4 regions of the Companilactobacillus zhachilii genome follow, and region 1 is predicted to be linked to each of the others. Evidence: predicted binding sites of a transcription regulator. Region 1 holds the regulator's gene; each other region holds the start of a gene.

Region 1 (5,011 bases):
AACAGCTTTTTTACCTAGAGATGTGCTAATTGACTTAGCAACGTCTAAGGTTGTAGTGCCTTCGTCAAACTCCTTAACTGAATCATCTGGGAATGTTAACTTGATTTTTGACATTGACTATTTTCCTCCTAAAATTTGATAACAAAAAAAATACGTCCCTGAAGTATATACATATATTTAAATATGTGCATACTTCAGGGACGTATTTCTACGCGGTTCCACCCACTTTAAAACTGTACAACAAATAACAGTTTTCTCTCATTTGGTTATAAAGTAACCGACCATTATACAGTTTTATGTGAAAGTGGTAACTCCAGTAATGGGTAAGCTTTCAGTAATCGTACCCTCCCTGAATAGAACCAAAGTGTTATCTTTCATGGCTTTATTGAAACATTTATTTTCATTGATTGCAAGTTATTTTTCAAATCTTCTGTTTTGACCGGTAACAATAACCTCACGTGATAAGTACTTAACACGCTCCATAATTCGCTTTGCCTTAACTGGTTCTTCCTCACCACGCTGGTTGATAGCCAGGTGTTTTTCCAATTCTTGCATTGAAAAATTAGATGAAAAGAAAGTTGGCAAATTTTCTTGCATCCGATATTGCAAAATGACTCCTAAAACTTCATCACGAATCCAACTAGACATCGAATCCGCCCCAATATCATCAAGCATTAAGATTTCTGCACCTTTAACTTTATTAACTTTTGCCAAAACACTGTTAGAACCGATCGAGTTTTTCATTTCTACCGCAAAAGTAGGAAAATGCATCATTGTCGTATGAACGTCATGTTTGAATAGTTCGTTGGCAATTGCACCCAGCAAATAAGTTTTTCCAACACCAAAATCACCGGCTAAATATAGTCCCGGTACAAAGCCTTTTTGGTTCAAATAGTTATCGATAAAATCAAGCGATTTGCCCAAGGCGTCTTGTCGACCATCACCATTGTAATCATCCAACTTAGCACTTCTAATGTCAGAAGGCATATCCATCAAAACGAAACCAGATTCATACTGATCACGTTTTTCCCGATTCTGGGTTCTTTCATTAGGATAGTAAGCTACTTCGATATTGTGATTATTTACGATTAACTTAGGATAATAACCACGGGACAATTCACTAGCATGATTTTTGTTATTGTAAAACTCATAAATACTGGCGGCACTCGTTGAAATCGCATTAGGATTGATTGAATCGCTATTTTCTTTCAAGAAGCTTTGAACATCTGGGTCTTTCAAAGCACCATTAAGAAGACGGCGATAATCCTCCGTCAAATTCTTTGAATTTAAATATTCTGCCAGTCTATTTCCTAAATTTTCCATGCTTAATTATCCTTATTTCTTAGTCGTTTCAAGCGATCTTGCATTTCACTGTGACTAGTTTGTTGGTTTTGTTGCTTTGGAACTTTGGCTTTAACTTTACTCCAGTCAGTAGCTTGTTCCACTTTACGATTCCGATTGTTGTTATAGCGGCGCTTAGGATTGCGCGGCTTGTTTTGAAATTCATTGATGCGTTTGAGAGCTTGTTCAGGTGTTTGAACATTATTTTGCTGCCAATCATTGGCCATCGTTTCCATTAATGGCGAAGTTAAGGTCGGCGAATTTTGCAAGATATAGTAAACCATAATATTCAAAACTCCAGCTGACAAATAAGTCTTCATAGCCATATCACGTAAAGCACGCGATTCTACTGTACCCACAAAACCGCCACTTTTTTGTTTTTGAGCCGCCAAAAAATCTGCAGGTGTCATTGACTTCGCTTGTTGCAAAATCAATTGGTCAGAGCGGTTTAGGCTTGTTGCAGAAGTATCTGGAGTTGTCTCCACTGTTGGAGCTTGGTTTTTAACGGAGATATTAGCATTCTTTTCAAAACGGTCCTGCACTGACTTTTTCAAACGTTTAGGATCAATTTTATTGTTGACAATATCACAAGTTTTACCAATTAAATCAATCAAAACCATCTCATCTAATCCATAAAAAGCGTGCAGATTAAGGATCAACTCTTGATTCTCTAATAAATTATCTGGATTAATTCGATACAACTGTTGAATTCGATCAGAAATCAATTCCCAGTCTAATGGTTTAACCTTCTTAGCATTTAACGTAGGTTTCTTAACATCAGCCGTTGTGGCAAAGTTATTTTTCGCGTTTTTAACTTCAGTTGGTGTATTGATCAAATCATTATTACTCAATTGGAAGACTTCCAAGAAATCCTTCGTAATTTCTTGAGAATCTTGCAAAATCAAGTCTGAATGAGCATATTTATCAACCAATAAACGATATTTACTATCACTAACTTGCTCGTATAAGAAGATACTTAGCAAGTCATCCTTAAAAAAGTCATCCGGTGATAAAGGTTCAAACAGTTGATAAACATAATATGGACCAAGATCATCTTTTTTTTCAAAGGTACGGATCAACCCTAATGCTTCAGCTTTAATGCGTGCTTCATAAAACCGTTTCAAATCAATTCCTAATAAACTCAGCAATTCAGCGTGACTTTTACGTTGCGTGACTAGTTCCTTATTAGGTAATTTTTCCCACAACAACAAATAGAGGCTAAAAGCCTCTGTTCCCAAAATGGGCAAATATAAATCGGTTAAAACGTGACGATCATCATCATTCAAATGACCATTTGGCAAACACCAATAGCCTACTAGTGGTGTAAACTTTTCTGATCCAAAATTACTTGTAGACACTGGCATCCCTCTTACTTCTTATCAATTTTATTACCGTTTGCCATCATCTCTTGAACTTCACGCATGAAACTATTCATGTCTTTAAATTCACGATAAACGCTAGCAAAGCGGATATAAGTAACATCATCAACCTTGGCTAAAATTTTCATGACATGTTCACCAATAATTTGTGAGCCAACTTCACTTTCACCGTTAGCTCTGATTTCATTTTCAACCTTATCGACGATATCGTTCATCTGATCCATGGTAACTGGACGTTTCTCGGCTGCACGAACAATTCCCCGAAGTAATTTCTCACGACTGAATTCCTCACGATTACCATTTTTCTTGATAACCAAGAGCGGCGACTTTTCTAATCTTTCAAACGTTGTAAAGCGAGTACCACAGTACTCACATTCACGACGTCTTCTAATGGCGCGTCCTTCATCGCTGGGACGACTGTCAATTACTTTTGATGAATCATGATGACAATGTGGACAAATCAAAATTCCAACCTCTTTTCCAAATCAAAGTTGTGATATTAGTTTTTTAAATTCCTGTTGAAGCTGTGTTAAATCTCCTGAATTATCAATTACAAAATCGGCTCGACGTTTCTTCTCATCCATCGACATCTGGGAGTTGATTCGGTCCAAAGCAACTTTTTCAGACAGATTATTACGTTTCATAAGTCGAGCTAATTGAATCTCCGGACGTTCATAAATACTAATAACACCGTCAAAGTAATCCTCATAACCGCCTTCAAATAACAGTTGAATCTCAAAAATGGCAATTGTTTTACTAGTAGACCTTTTGATCAATGTAATAGTCTCTAAAATTTTCTCTTTAATTAATGGTCGCGTAATTCGGTTCAATTTTTCTAATTCATTACGATCACTGAAAACAATTGAGCCTAGCTCAGCTCGGTTCAAGGTTCCATCTTCATTCAAAATTTGCTCTCCAAATTGCGCAACGATTTGTTTTAACCCTATCGAATTAGGAACGACTACTTCCCGGGCAAATGAATCGGCATCAAATATTATGAATCCGTGATCCCTAAACATTGCTAATACCGTCGACTTTCCAGCAGCAATTCCACCAGTTAATCCGTAAATTTTACTCATTTGACAACTTGACACTTAGGACAAAAATGCGTTCCTCTTCCACCGACTTTGATTTTAACAATGTCAGTTCCACAACGTGGACAAGGTGTCCCCTCCTTACCATAAACTTGGAGACTATTTTGCATATTTCCTGTGTGGCCTGTTGCATCAACATAGGATCTAATTGTTGAACCGCCTGAAGCAATCGCATTTTTCATCTCTTGATTAGAAGCTTCAATAATGTTTTGGATATCTGTATCAGTTAAATGGTTGGCCGGTGTTTCCGGATGTAATTTAACCTTCCACAAAACTTCATCAACATAAATATTTCCTAGACCGCTCATTACTGACTGATCCAACAAAACAGTCTTAATGTCTTTACGATGACGCATTATTCTTGGTTTCAGGTCCTCAAAAGTAAATTCTACCGAAAGTGGCTCAGGACCAAGTTTGTGAATTGATTTATTGTTAGCTAAATCGTCGGTATTCCACAACTGCATACGACCAAATTTTCGAACATCATTATAAATCATTTTTTGACCATTATCTAATGTAAAAATGGCGTGGGAATGTTTATCAATGGCACTTGGATCTGCCGAAATTCGATAGCGGCCTTCCATTCTTAGATGACTAATAATTGTATAGCCATTATCCAAATGAATCAACAAAAACTTTGCCCGACGACCTACATCAGTAATAGTTGCCCCGGTAACAAATTCTTTAAACTGGTCAACATCCCCAGTAATTAAATTTTGATAGCGTATTTCAACATCAGTGATTTTACGTCCTTTGACTTGAGCATTCAAACCACGTCTAACTGTTTCTACTTCTGGCATCTCTGGCATATTATCAACCTACTTTGCTTCATACCAAGTTTGACCATGAGCTGTTTCGACCTTCAAAGGAACATCAAGTTTGACAGCTGAATCCATCACGCTTGGCACTAATTTTTCTAAAGTCTCAATTTCTGATTTTGGAGCTTCAAAAATCATTTCATCATGTACTTGTAGCAATAAATTAGCTTGCAAGTTTTCTTTTTTCAACATCTTCTGCATATTGATCATGGCAACTTTAATAATATCAGCCGCACTACCTTGAATAGGCGTATTCATTGCCGTCCGTTTGGCAAAATTTCTAATATTAAAGTTACTTGAGTGAATATCTGGTAAATAACGACGACGGTGCATAATTGTTTCAACATAACCGTTCTCGCGTGCATATTTAACAATATCA
Region 2 (5,011 bases), 260 kb from region 1:
TAATCAATGATTCATTGATATAGCCAGAACCGGCAATAATATGTCCATCAAGTGGCACTGATTCACCGGCACGGACTTCAACGACATCACCTGATTTAACCATTGAGATATCGTGATCCATCGTTTTATCGCCATGAACCATGTGAACTTGATTTGGTACTAGTGAAGCAATTTTTTGTAACGCATTACCAGCGCTCATAGTCGACTTCATTTCAATCCAGTGACCTAACAACATGATGACGATCAATGAAGCTAATTCCCAGAAGAAATCCATGATTCGATTTGACGAATGTAACAAATCATTCATAACGAACGCATAAAGACTATAAATATAAGCAACACTGATACCCATAGTAATCAAAGTCATCATGGCTGGTTGCTTTTCTGACAATTCACCTTTAGCCCCCGTTAAAAATGGTTTCCCACCGTAGAAATAAAGCGCTGTGGACAAAATCAAAACGATCCAATCTGAACCAGGGAATTGAAATTGAAATGGTAGATGCATCCCCATAAATGGTGACAAAATAAATACTGGAATCGCTAAAGCTAGTGAAATCCAAAACTTTTGTCTTAAATCACCCATGTCCATCATATGACCACCGTGCATCATCATATCGTGACCACTGGACATATCCATTTTCATGTCTTTCATATCTGCATGTTTCATATCCATATCTTTCATAAAATCATCCCCTTAGTTCAATTCAGCTTCCAAGCAGTCACATTCGACTTCTTCAGGTGCTGTCTGAGCTTTTTTATTTAATGTTGCTATCATTTGCGAAATATCACTTTGCGAAATATCTGAATTCTCAATCAAATCATTAATTGCACTACCCTTACGCATACAACAGATGCTATCAAATAGTTCATTAACACTTTCATGAATTGCTTCATTCTCTTGAATCATTGGCTGATAAATATAAGGACGCTTTGTTTCCTCAGCTTTGAGAAAATGTTTCTTTTGAAGCCGAATCATCAAAGTCTTAATCGTGGCAGCTTTCCAATCTGTTTTACGTTCAAGGATCTCGATGACTTGCTTACTTGTGGCTTCACCTAATGTCCAAATGATTCGCATCACTTGCCATTCAGCACGACTCATCGTTTCAACCTCTTTCATGTCATTTCCTCCTCAATCTATGTTTACATTTGTAATCTCTTTTACACTTCTTAGTTTACAACTGTAAATTTAAAAAGTAAAGTATAATGATTATTTTTAGGGGCCGCCTCCAGGAACAAGAGATTTAGGTCGCTATGGAGACCGATTCGAGCCAAAGAGCGGTCTCGAATCTCGATTTTGAGCCTTGCAAAGACCGCAAGTCTCAAAAGTCGTCCCGTGGTGTAATGGCTAAAGCCATAACGCCACCTTCACAGCGACCTAAATCTCTTGTTCCTTCCAGCTAGTTTATTGGTTGTTTGTTTTATATTTTCAACTATTACATTAAATTTGAAAATAAGTTCAAAACCAATCAAACATTAAAATTAAAAGCAAAAAAAGAGGCACCCTATTAAGGATGTCTCTGTCTTAAATTACTTATTCGAATATTTTAAATCAAACAACGACCCAATTAATAACTATCGCACACAACCGAGCTATCTAATCGGACAAGCTCCGCTTTCGCAGTCTGACTGATCGACTAATTCGATATCTTTCTTATCGTGATTATCATTTTGTTTGGCAAAGACAGCAGCAACGTCTTCGCTTACTTCTGATTCACGTTCTTGATAAACTTTCTTGTCGATTGGCTCTTTAGGTGCTTGCTTAAAGTCAGCTCCACTATATGGTAACAATGAAGTTGATTTTGTGACGTGTCTGTATTGATACATCAATGATGCAATTTGGTCGGCTTCTTTGGGTTGGAAGGTAATGGTACAACTAACCGCATTGTCTGACCAATATGTTTGTAAGAAGGCTTGGGTAGCAAATTGTTCAGCGATTGAAACTGATCCTGCTGAAGCAAAGTTAGGGTCATCAGCATTGGCAGCCTTAACTGGGAACTCAACGCACATTGTATGTTTCGTGTAAACGTCAGGTTCAATCTTGTATCCACAAGCTTTCAAGGCTGGCAATAATGGGTCGGTATCTTGGAATCTGATTCTTTGAATCAAGTATCCAGCATAGTGGAAATGCATTCCTTCCGAAACTCCAGCTAACTTAGCAACAGTACCAGATGGTTTAACTGTTGTGTGTTTAATAGAAGGTTTGCATCCAAGAGCTTTGGAATATTCCTTATCAGCTTCAACAACGGTGTGATACAAATCATCGAACTTATCAACAACACGTTGGTCATAAATTGGCTTTTGAATTGTTTCGCCTGATTCAGGATCAGTTGTAGCTTCAAAGCCTGTCACAACACGATTTCCAAAGGTTGTCAAAATCCAATCTTGAATACCTGACATTGAGACACCGATACGACGATTCTTTTGAATAACATCACGTGAAACTTCCCAATCATAGTTGCTGAATGTAACACGTTTTGTATAACGAGCAGCCAAAGCAAAGGCCTCTTCCAAACTCCAACCTTGTTCAGTCGCAATCAATGGGAAGACTTCAAACAAGTTACATGGTTCACCATTACTTAATGAAATCTCTCCACAAGGATTAGTTCCTTCAACACCATCATCAATTCCTGGTTGATAACCATCAATAACACGTCCATAGTTACGTGACAATTCCAAGTTAACAATACCAGGTTCACCATTATGAGTAATTGAATCAGCAATTGGTGCATAACGTTTGAACTCTGAATCAACCGCCACACTGTTGTTTGAGGCCCAACGGTGGTGATATAGCTTCTTTTGATCTTGTTTCATGGTAATAAAGTCGTCATCAGTTGCTCCACCTAAAGCAAGCTCAGCTGAACGACGAACATTACCAGCAACAACTGTTTTACCAATCAAGTTACCCATATCGGTACAGTCAACTGAAGTCAACTTACGTCCAACGGCATTATTCAAAACTTCATTAATATCAAAGAACATTTCAACTAAAGGTACTGGACCTGAAGCAGTTCCACCAAAGCCCTTAATTTTTTCACCTTTGGCACGAATGTCAGTAATATCAAGGACAACATCTTTGAAACCATCATTTGTATCGTTAAAGTGGGCATCGATCATATTGGCATTACCGATAACCCAGCCTTCACGTGTATCAGGAAGTTCATAATGACGTGTGTCTGAAATATCATGTTTTGCCAACCAGTCTTCACGGTCAACCGCACCAGCAGCAATGGCATCCTTATATGAGGCACTTTCCTTACCGATAATAACAGTTAAATCAACTTTATTATCAACAACAGGCATTAGTTTCATATTGCTAGGAACAACAGAGAAACCAACCCCGCCGCCCTTCATCAATTGATCAAACATGAATGAGAAAGGCATTGAAACGGCTAGTTGATCTTTTTGAAGATAACTAGGCACGATATGGCTATCACCATATTTTTGAGGTCTGATGGCGACAAACCAACAATTGTTTAGGGCATCCCCATTACGATGTTGATATTCAGTTCCAGAGATCCAAAGGTTTCTCCCTGAAGGAGTGGCAGCTAAACCATAGACCAATTTGTATAAATTTTGAGCTTCTTTAACTAATCCGGCATATTGTTCATCAGTTAAATTGTCATTTTTCAAACGAGGGTCAAGATTGATGTTTCCTTCGACCACACGTTTAACAGTTTCGGACCAGTTTTCAGTCCGGCCAAGTTCATCAATATAACGCGCATAAGTACGCTTGTATGTAACCCAGCCTAATTCACCCCAGTGGGGTTTAATTGTTTTCTTAACTTCATCGACGAATTCGTCAGATAAAATAACTTTATTAATTACGTCCATTAATAATCACTCCACAACATTTAAATAACACAATATATAGTACCTTCAAATTGAAATAATAACAATATCTAGTAGTCAATTATTATCATTGACTTTTGACAAACCATTTTGTGCCCCGCCATTTCAGCAGTTTTATGATCAAAATTACATTTTGTACCTTAAAGAATTCTTGAGAATTCAAAGCGAAAAATCAAAGTCGCAACTACTATTCTAATATCGAACTCGAAGACTTCGCAATGGTTTTTTCAATTTAAACTGTTGGCAAAATTTCAAGTGGATAACACTAAATTTTTTGCTTGACACGAACGTATGGTTGTCACATCAGGTGTTCCACAAGAAAAATTATTTTGGATATAAAAAGGTCCAACGATTTAAAGTTAAACCGTTGGACCTATACCAATTTTAAAAAGCTAATATTCTTGAACATCGCTGAGTAAAACAAATTCATCTGTAGCTACACGATAATAAGTTTCGCCATCCAAGAAAATCACTCGATCCGAATACCACTCACTACCAGGTGCTAATGCGCGGTCAGTAATTAATTGTCCATTATGATCATATAAAGATGCTGGACCTTTAGAAATAACTTTTAAATCTTGGACCTTGGGCATATAAACATAACCTGCATACAAATTAACAACTATATTTGGTGCCAATTGAAAGAATGTTTGGTCACCCTTGTCGTATTCAGTATTGATTAACCACGAAGAACCTTTGGGTAAAATTGTTAAAGTTAAGTTTCCATTCTGATCAGTTGTTTCGGTCGTTCTTGTTACCGCAAAGGCATAATGTCCTGCAGGCAACGTTGAATCCGCCTTAACTGTTGTCACATTAGCAACAGTCGATAATCCAAATAGTAAACCAATTGATACAGATAAATATGTTATAACTTTTTTCATTATATTGCCTCCTAAACATATTTATTGCCACAATTATAGGTTTATATAAATAAAAAAAGCAGACGCATAGTCTGCTAAGCCTGTTTCATATCAACCGTACTACGGGATTTATATTGCATAATTGGACCTAAGCGATGTTCTTTACGATAGATATCCCAGTCCATCTTGCGAACCCAAAGTTTAGTATTTTTATCCCCAATATCAGATACCAAAACTTTTGAATGACTGAACGGATAAACCACTATCAGTAATAATGAAAGTAAAAATCCATTTGTAAAGAA
Region 3 (5,011 bases), 110 kb from region 1:
TCAGATGAAATACCATATAGTACCTTTTGACGTGCTTCACGGTCATCAAATGAATTAGGGTGATCGAGATACGTCTTAATCTTAGGTACTAACTGGTCATCTTCGTTGAATGTTACACCAACTGAAGGATCAGTCAACAAGCTGTCCGTATATGGAGCACTACGAACAATGATTTTTGTCCCTGATGCGATTGCTTCGATATAAGTTAAACCTTGCGATTCCGTATCACTAGAAGAAACAAAAATATTAGCCATGTGATAATAAGGTGAAATTTGATCATGTTCAACTTCACCAGTAAAAATAACATTATCACCGATGCCCAAGTCCTTGCTCATTTGAACCAACTCGTCCATATCAGGACCATCACCAACGATTACCAACATAATTTTAGGATTGTATTTCAAAAGCTCTGGCATTGACTTCAACATGTGGTCAATTTTTTTCTCCAAAGCGATTCGACTCAACATCAAAATTACCGGCGTGTCTTCAGCGATACCCAATTTCTCACGAACAGCTGAGGCATTGACAGGTTTCGTATACTCTGACAAGTCGACCCCGGTTGGAATGATTGAGATTGGTGTCTTAATATCATAACGATCCATTGTTTCTTTAACTTGCACACTTGGGGCTACAACTCCAGAAGCATTTTTCAAGAATAAACGTGTCATTTGCTTAACATGATAAGGCTTCAATAAATGACCATTTAAAACGTAATGTAAATAATCTTCATACATTGTGTGATATGTGTGAACAAATGGAATTTTCAACTGCTTAGCCACAAACTTTCCCATCATTCCTAATGAAAATTCAGTTTGTGTGTGGATAATATCTAGTTTTAATTCTTTAGCTAAATCAACAGCATGAAACATTCCGCGGATAGCAATTCTTCGATCGGTGAATGAGATAAAAGGTACACTGGCCAGACGAAAAATATTAGGCTCAATCGTATTCTTGGGTACGTTAGGATCAGTCGTTGTAAAAATATATACGGAGTGACCTTTGCGCTCTAAATCATTTTTCAATGTCTGGATTGATGTAGCTACCCCACTCACTTGGGGGAAGTATGTATCGGTAAAAATTCCGATATTCATATAAACACATCTCCTCACAATACTTTATAAAGTAGATTATAACAAAAAAATGAAGGAATCACTTCCCTCATCCTCGTCTTACCCTATTAATTTGCTGAAACTCTTATTTCTCATTAAGAAATAGAAAATCACTGCACCTATTGCAACAACAACTAGTTCACCAAAACCAACTGTCACAAAGTTCAACCAAAATGGTAGCTTCAAAACGAAGTGCAATTCGGCTCCAACAATAATACCGTTAACTACGGCACAGACAACTGGAACTGTCCAAAGTAAACTGTTACGTGCGGGAATCTTAGTGATAATATAACAGGCAATCGCCGTTGCTAAAGTTCCTAAGACAATATCATACATCCCTAATTGAGCACTGAAAAGATTTGAAATGAAACATCCGACAATCAATGACCAACTGTACTTATGATTAAAGAATGGCAATAACATTAAAATTTCAGAAACACGGAATTGAATTTGACCATATGAAAAGGCCGAAATTCCTGGTGCAATTGTCACAGCCACATAAAGGGCCGCAATCAATGCCAATTGGGTGATATCTCTTGTTTTTAAATTACTCAAAGTAAAACCTCCACTGTTTTAGTTAATATAGCAGGTTACCAGTGCAAACTGCCTTTAATAGGTTATCTTATTTTGGGTTTGGTCGCAAGTGAATGTCATTAAGGGAACCCGTCTCCAGAGCTACGAGCATCCATCTGCTATGCGGACCGGGCCGAGCCAAGATCTCGTCCCTCGGTTTGAAGCCTTGCAAGCAAGTCTCCAAACACGCCCGGTGGTGTAATGGCTAAAGCCATAACGCCACTTTCACAGCAGATGGATGCTCGTAGCTCTTCCGACTAATTCATTTTTTCTTCTTTATTTTATGTACTAGGAAGCATTTCCAAAAAATTTGATTATCAATGGCCAATAAAACCACTTATCTAACGTGTAATGCCAGCCGATTCTTAAAGTCAAGAAACTTCAGAATATACTTTAATTACTATTATCATAGTCACCAATGACAAACCATACTTTAAATTATTTACTACTGATTCAAAAACTAATATTTAACTAGACGGAAAGAGCAAGAAATTTAGGTCGCTGTGCAGGTGGTGTTGGCGCTTCAGCGCTTACTCCACGGGACGACTTTTGAAACTCGCGATTTGTGCGAGGTTCAAAAGCGAGCCGAAAGACCTTGGCTTTTGGCGGTCCCCATAGCGACCTAAATTTCTTGCTCTTGGAGTCGGCATATTTAACTAGCACCTCGCGTTATTTAAAACAAAAAAAAGCTAAGGTTGTATCAAACCCTAGCTTCTTGTAAAAATATTCTATTTTAATGTTCCACGTTGACGTAATTGTTCATCGATTAAATCAAGTACCTTTTGACGATCTTCTGGATTTTCAACAAAATCGTATTTGTCTCCGTCTAGTTTCATCTTAGGACTGTAATCATACTCATCATACCAGCCGTCATAACGGTCTAATAGTTGGTGATAATATTCTGGAAGTGTAGGATCTTGTTCTGGTTGTTCGTATGAACGGCCACGTTTTTCAATACGGTGAATCATTGTATCGTATGAAATATCCAAGTGTACTAACAAATCTGGAGCTTTTTTAGCTGCAGCGTATGGTAATTCTTGCATCATATTATCTAGCAATTCATCATAAACCTTAACTTCTTGTGGAGTAGCTCTTCCCATATCTGCGTTCATATGGAAAAATAGTGAATCTTCATAGATAGAACGGTCCAAAACATTGTTATCTTGCACCATAGCTTTCTTGATTGATTCAAAACGTTTGTTCAAGAAGTAGATTTGTAGCAAGAATGCATACTTCTTAGGGTCCTTATAAAATAGTGGCAAAACGGGATTATTATCAACCTGTTCATAGAAAGCCTCTGTTCCTAAATGTTCTGATAATAATTTTGCCAATGAACTCTTACCGGCTCCAATTGCGCCGCTCAATACGATCATCATTATTCTCCTCCATACCTCAATTAATTCTCTATTTGTAAAAAAACAACATTCATTATGATATCACTTCTATCCAACATATTGTATAGCTTTCCAAAATTTCACAATATATGGTAGCAGTTACAAACGAGAAACTTCCTATTAGTAAGGCTTAGAAGGAAAAATTAATTTATTAATAATTAATTTCTCTATCCCCTTTTCACTATAATTTATTCATTCTATAATTATATTTGTATTCAAATAGAAAGGGGAAAATCTTTATGGGGAAAAAATTACGCAATTTTTTAGTAGCTTTTGTTGCTGCTCTTGGACTAGTGGTTTTAGCATTTGCTAGTCAGACGACAACTACAAAGGCTGCTGACTATACTACCAGTGCTGGTAATAACGGACTGTTAACCGGAATGTCGATTCAGCAAAAGAATTACGGTACAGCTAGTAACATTAATCTAACTCTCGATTGGTCTTCAAAAGACTTACAGCCCGATTTAGCTAACGGCGATACTTGGACAGTCGAATTGCCTGAGCAATTAAAAGTTAAAAAACCAGGTGAAACTTTTAAAGTTGTTGATGATAATGGTGATGTTATCGGAAATGCTGTATTAGGTGTCGATGATAATGGCGTTAGCTATGTCAAAGTTACTTTTGACAATGTCGACGGTAAGACCGATTATGAGGGGTCTTTAAACATTACTGATGGTATTGGTGTTGGAAAAAACTACGTTATTGGTAACAACGATGTTCAAATTGGCGATATTCATGATAATATGACTATCACTGATTCTGACGATGACTTTTCTAAACGAGGTGTTATTGAAAAAGACGCCGATGGAAATTCGATAATAACATGGTCAATTTTGGTCAATAGAAACAGTACCTCATTTCCAAATCTTCAAATCAAAGAAATAATCAATGATGACCAGACTTATATTCCAGGTTCATTAAATATTTATGAGGCTAAGTGGTCTACTTCTTCACCAGGATTCTATAACTACGACAAAAATAAACCAATTTCTGGTTATACGGTAAATCCTGATGAAGCTAACATTTCTGATAAATTTACAATTTCGAATTTACCAAAAGAGAATCAATTTTACGTTGTTAAATTTCAGACTAAAATAGTTGACGAAGGCAATACAACTAATGGTCATAAATTTAAGAATAACGCTTCCTTTACTTGGGGAACAAATGGTTCTGGTACCGGCGGAACGACTAACCAAGATAATGCTTCTGGTAGTGTCTCAGGTGGAACCAACTCCGGAAATGGTAACGGTGTTGATATTAAAGGCGGAGTTTTGTTAACTAAGCTAAGTGCTGATGACGATTCACCTTTAAAGGGTGCCGAATTTAGTCTATACAAAGAAGATGGTACTCTCGTTGCAAAAAATCTAACTACTGACGAAAAAGGACAACTTTCAGTTGATAAATTGGATAAGGGAAACTATTACTTTATCGAAACAAAATCACCTGACGGTTATGAAATTAACACTGCAAAGATTCCTTTCACAATTTCTGGTAAAAATTCAGAAATAGTTTCTGTAATTACTAAGGATGAACCTTCAACAGAAACTCATGAAGATGAAGAGGGTTCAATCATCATTATGAAGGTCGATAAAGATACCCAATATCGTCTAGCTGGCGCAAAATTTATCGTTAAAGATTCAGACGGTAATGAAGTTGGAACTATCACGACTGACAATTTGGGTATCGGACATATGTATAATCTCAAGCAAGGAACATATACTATTCAAGAAATTGATGCTCCTGCAGGTTATGAATTATCTGATACAATTCATACAGTTACAATTGGAGATAATAACGAAGACGGGAGTTTTACGCCTGATTTAATTACCTTTGAAAATACTAAAGATGAAGATTTAGTGTTTGACGATTCATACTTTGTCAAACTACATAAAGTTGATGAGAAAGATATGTCAACTGGTGTTCCCGGCGCTGAAT
Region 4 (5,011 bases), 220 kb from region 1:
CATTGAATCCACTACGACTCCAAACCATTGACTCATAAACGCCATCCTCTGATGGTATAAATGGGGCTTGAATTACTGTTTCTTTGGTTGTATTTACCTGTGCTTTAACTCCTCCCGCATGACTAACGTCTGAATTAAAATCAAATAATAGAAACAGCATCATGACAATTATTGAAAGCAACATATACAATTTTTTATTATTTCCCCAATGATGTTTAATGAACGTACCCCTTTCAAAAAAATATCTAAATATCCCCCAATTGCTTAATTTTACCTAAAAAAACTTTTCCTAGAAAGAGAATGAGACAAATTTCTTTTTTATGAAAACCTATTAAATCAATAGTTTATAATGGTTATTAAAGAGTTAATTTTTGAATCGTAATATTTGGCTGTTACTATGAACTAAGGAGCTTTTCAATTTAATCAAAGGAAGTGGACTATGAATACAACATCACAAATGATTTTCAACATAACAAGCATTACCATTGCAATTACGCTCATTGTCGGAGTGATTTTAGGTGCCATCACTCTCTTTCGAATTGCTCATGCCTTGAAACTACGCAATCAAATGTTACAGCAAGCTACTAAGCCATATCTTCTCTGTCAACGTAATCGTCAACAACTGACTATCAAAAATTTAGGTGGTGTTCCAGTCACTATCGACAAAATTGCATCCAGTTTTGATCTATCAAACTTGGAGCAACAAATAATTTATCCAAATCAAAGTTTCTTTTTCAATTTGACTGAAACTGATAAACTATCTCTAACTATTGACTACCACGATGATATCAACGATTACCAAGCAAAATTCACTGTTTGAGGCTAACAATTTTAATCGTTAAATACCGCGATATTAATGGATTCATAAAACCAATCTTACAGACCTTACAAAACCGTTAGGACAAAAGGCTATTCACCTGTGCTATCATTCCAATTAAGTTATGGAGGAATGATAATGAGTAAAAAAATTGGGGTTGGATTATTAACCATTATTATTTTGTTAATACCACTGGCCGGCTATCAATTCTGGTATGTTCCAAATTACGGTGGGGATGATTACTACACCTACGTTGGGAAATCATATAAAGAAATAATTGAAAAAGACGACGCTGGCAATGACCATCGCGAATATTATTATAACCAAGCTGGTTATGATCAAAATGGCAATAAAAAGTTACTTGAGTTCAACAGTGCTCTCGGACGTCCTATTAAGTCAGATAACTACTTAAAAGTTACTTATAATGATAAAAGACAACAAGTAATTTCTTGGGAGAAAGTTGAAAAGTCTTCCGTCCCTCGAAAATCACTTGATCAGATTTTAAAATAGGGGGCCGCCTCCAGGAGACAGAAAATTAGATTGCTGTGGGGACCGCTTGGAGCCAAAGAGCGGTCTCCAAGCTCGATTTTGAACTTCGCAAAGTACGCGAATTTCAAAATTCGTCCCGTGGCGTAAGCGCTGAAGCGCTAACGCCACCTTCACTGCCATCTAATTTTCTGTCTCCTTCCGGCTAGTTTATTCGTTGTTTTGAATACATTGTCAATAAGTCAGAGTATTAGTATCGTTTTGACTGCTCTTGTGTCAGTGACGAACAGAGTGCAAAGCTTAAAATATAATCACTAAGAATAGTAAAAAAATAACCTAGACATCCAAAAAATTGGAAATCTAGGTTATTTTATTATTTAAAATATTCTTTGGCAAAATCAAGTACATTAACTTTGTATTTATCGCCAGCGACCTTCATTGCTTCTCCATGACCTGCACCTTTAACAATCCATAATTTCTTAGGACCTTTAGCGTAATCATAATTCAAATAAGCATTCTTTGTCGGAACAAAGGTATCTTTGGAACCATGAATTACATAAAGTGGCACCTTGCTTTTCTTCAAAGTGTTTTGGGTGCTAGCCTGATAAAAGTTATATCCCGCTAGTACATCTGCGAAAAGGCTTGCTGTTGGCACGATAGGAAAACTAGGTAATCCAAACATTTCTTTTAACTGGTAATCCAATTCACCTGAAATAGTGGAATAACCACAGTCCTCGACTGCAAACTTAACGTTCTTAGGTTTCTCACCTAAGGTATACATTACAGTGGCAGCGCCCATGCTGACACCATATAAACCAATCTGTGACTTAGCACCGATCTTTTTATTGATTATTTTTATCCAATTATTTAAATCTTTCCGGTCTTTCCATCCATAACCAGCATACTTCCCTTGGCTCATACCAAAGGAACGATTATCTGGTACTAAAACATTATATCCAGCTTCATGGAACATCTTTACGGATGATCCCATATACTTACTTGCACTGCCATAACCATGGACGACAACCATTGTCTTGTCAGTCTTTTCAGTTGCAGGTAAATAACGAGCTTTCAATTTCAAATTATCTTTTGAAGTCTGCTCCCAAATATCCTGTTTTTGCTTGAGTAACCATCGATCATTCTTTTTTAAAGGACCACTTGTTTTACTAGCATAGCCACTCTTACTAAAGGCATAATTGAACATATAACCAGCAGCGGCAATATCTGCCACCAGTGCTACCCCGATTGTTACTATAAGAATTACTTTAAGATACTTCTTTAATCGCATAACTATAACTTACCTTACTTAGATTATTTAATTGCTTAATAATTTTAAGCTAAATGGTAAATTATTGCCAACTATTAATTTAAGCTTGTTCTTGTGACAACTTTTCATCACGGGCACGATTTTCACTAGCATCTTTGTGGAACCAGTGAATATGTGAATCAAAGAATGCAATCATATCGTTCATGAAATACATAATGTATGTTAAGAACATAACCGGACTAGCATCGCCTTGTGTAGCTGTGATACCCCAAAGAACGATTGACATGATACCTTGAGCTGTCCAGAAATAATATTGTTCACGAAAACGCAATGTACATAGTAATGCACCTGTGAAACCAATAGCAGCAGCAACGGAATCAGTAATAGGACGAGGACTGATGAAAATACGTGTATCCATCAAATATAGTAATCCCCATGAAACAAAGAAGAAGACGGCTGTATTAAACCACTTCATAGCAGTTAGACCATGGATATGCTTTTCGGCATCTTTAGCCCATTGTGGACTGATCAAAACAGGAATATCCAAAAGAACGATATAACTAAGTTGTAAAACAACATCTGAGAAGTTTTTAGCGTTGATAGCAACAAAGATATAGATAAGTGCGGAAACTAATCCTAAGACACCATTCAATGGCTTAGCGTTAGTGATAGCAATAGTACATGTGAAACCTAACACAGCAGCTAACCATGTCCAAATTGCGATTGGTGTAATAGCGTGTGAAACAGTTGACGCAGTGATGGCTCCTAGGCCAAACATTAATAGCATGTAACTTCTGAAACTCCAATGTTTCATTTGTTCAACATACCATCTTGGATCGAAAATACTCATATGTTTCTTCTCCTCTGGATTGAAAACAGAATGTATGATTTTGGCATTTATATTCTGCATCAATCAAATTTTATTTATCCCTCAAACTGTATTTATAAAAATATCAATTTAACCGACAGCTAAAATCATACCACCAATTGCCATCGAATTGTTAGTTATGATTTCAGATGTAATGACACCATATCGTTGTAAAGCGCTTACTGTACCCAGCACATTAACAATTTATCATTTGATACAATATATAGTTTTATTCAAAATCGTAACACTATATATTGTTATAACGACGACATACTTTCCAACCTATATCGCTATGTTAAATATGGTCTAGACAGAAAAATGTTGTATTATTTGAAAATGAATATAATCAAAAAGGCTAGATATTTTTTCTGGATGTATACCAAGAAAATATCTAGCCTTCTTTACACGAGATATATTTATTGACTAAATCTTACCAACTAAATCTGCACCTGGTTTCAAAGTCTTATCCCCTGGATGCCAGTTAGCTGGACAAACTTTATCACCATGTGCTTCAACAAATTGGGCCGCCTGTAATGTTCTCAAAATTTCTTGAGCATTACGACCAATTCCCATCGCATTGACCGTGTATGACTTAATTAAACCTTTTGGATCAATAATGAAAACGCCACGGTAGGCTTGCCCACTTTCTTCATCTAATACGTTGAAGAAATCAGTTAATTGATGCTTCTGGTCAGAAAGCATTGGATATTCAATCTTACCAATCGTCTTAGTTGTTTCTGCCCAAGACATATGAGCAAATTGGCTATCAACTGAAACAGAGTAAATTTCCGCACCAGCTTTTTGGAAATCAGCATATGCATCTTGCAAATCACTTAATTCAGTTGGACAAACGAATGAAAAATCAGCTGGGTAAAAGAAGATTATCGACCACTTGCCTAGCAAATCAGACTTGGTAAATTGCTTCAATTCACCTTTTTGATACGCGTCAACTTGAAAATCTGGAATTTCTTTATTAATATAATTCATTTATTAGGCCTCCCTAAAATATGTCTTAATTATAAAGCAAATTTTGATGAAATGCTAATACATAGAAAATTATTTCTGAAATTAGAGTTAAATCAGACTGTTTCCAAAACCATTCAATTAATTTGGACTTGTACATTTACTAAAGTCTAGCTTTCGAACCCTAATATAATTGGAAACGTAATAATTTAACTAAAATTAAACCCCATAACTTATCTATATATATTATTATAACAGCTTATTTGCCCTTTTCACTCTGGTCATTGTCGAGAAATTAATCCATCGTAAAAATGGAAGAACTTCTTCAAAACAACCGAAGGAGACAGATTATTTCACTTCCAAACTTTAGATATAAAATAATTTGTGTCACAATATACTCGTGGTGCTAGTTGATTTTTGGATTACGTAATTGAAATAATTTTTAAAGTCAAAAGATTAAGGATATGCTCTATATCCTATAATTTTAGTCATTGATGGGAAAATAATACTTAAAGTTATTTTAAGAACAAACAATGAACTAGCCGGAAAGAGCAAGAAATTTTGGTCGCTGTGAAGGTGGCGTTGGCGCTTTAGCGCCTACACCACGGGA

Evidence for each region. The regulator NrdR, encoded in region 1, represses ribonucleotide reductase genes. The targets are predictions, from matches to a motif close to ACACNATATATNGTGT.
Region 2: a site for NrdR is predicted at 3,859-3,874, ahead of nrdJ (ribonucleoside-triphosphate reductase, adenosylcobalamin-dependent). Genes of this name have one in related genera too.
Region 3: a site for NrdR is predicted at 3,157-3,172, ahead of D1B17_RS04170 (deoxynucleoside kinase). Genes of this name have one in related genera too.
Region 4: a site for NrdR is predicted at 3,653-3,668, ahead of pnuC (nicotinamide riboside transporter PnuC). Genes of this name have one in related genera too.

Annotation. Positions count from the first base shown of each region.
Region 1 covers NZ_CP031933.2:1,049,152-1,054,162, reverse strand. The annotation lists gene thrS (threonine--tRNA ligase) at 1-114, opposite strand, end outside; gene dnaI (primosomal protein DnaI) at 415-1,323, opposite strand; gene D1B17_RS04630 (DnaD domain protein) at 1,326-2,699, opposite strand; gene nrdR (transcriptional regulator NrdR) at 2,711-3,184, opposite strand; gene coaE (dephospho-CoA kinase) at 3,206-3,799, opposite strand; gene mutM (DNA-formamidopyrimidine glycosylase) at 3,796-4,623, opposite strand; gene polA (DNA polymerase I) at 4,633-5,011, opposite strand, start outside.
Region 2 covers NZ_CP031933.2:784,725-789,735, reverse strand. The annotation lists gene D1B17_RS03390 (heavy metal translocating P-type ATPase) at 1-682, opposite strand, end outside; gene D1B17_RS03385 (CopY/TcrY family copper transport repressor) at 695-1,117, opposite strand; gene nrdJ (ribonucleoside-triphosphate reductase, adenosylcobalamin-dependent) at 1,591-3,831, opposite strand; gene D1B17_RS03375 (hypothetical protein) at 4,242-4,730, opposite strand; gene D1B17_RS03370 (hypothetical protein) at 4,805-5,011, opposite strand, start outside.
Region 3 covers NZ_CP031933.2:941,519-946,529, reverse strand. The annotation lists gene D1B17_RS04180 (glycosyltransferase family 4 protein) at 1-1,091, opposite strand, end outside; gene D1B17_RS04175 (QueT transporter family protein) at 1,170-1,664, opposite strand; gene D1B17_RS04170 (deoxynucleoside kinase) at 2,411-3,055, opposite strand; gene D1B17_RS04165 (SpaA isopeptide-forming pilin-related protein) at 3,316-5,011, shown strand, end outside.
Region 4 covers NZ_CP031933.2:1,266,964-1,271,974, reverse strand. The annotation lists gene D1B17_RS05830 (hypothetical protein) at 1-184, opposite strand, end outside; gene D1B17_RS05825 (hypothetical protein) at 440-820, shown strand; gene D1B17_RS05820 (YxeA family protein) at 956-1,327, shown strand; gene D1B17_RS05815 (alpha/beta hydrolase) at 1,677-2,591, opposite strand; gene pnuC (nicotinamide riboside transporter PnuC) at 2,671-3,420, opposite strand; gene D1B17_RS05805 (peroxiredoxin) at 3,862-4,425, opposite strand.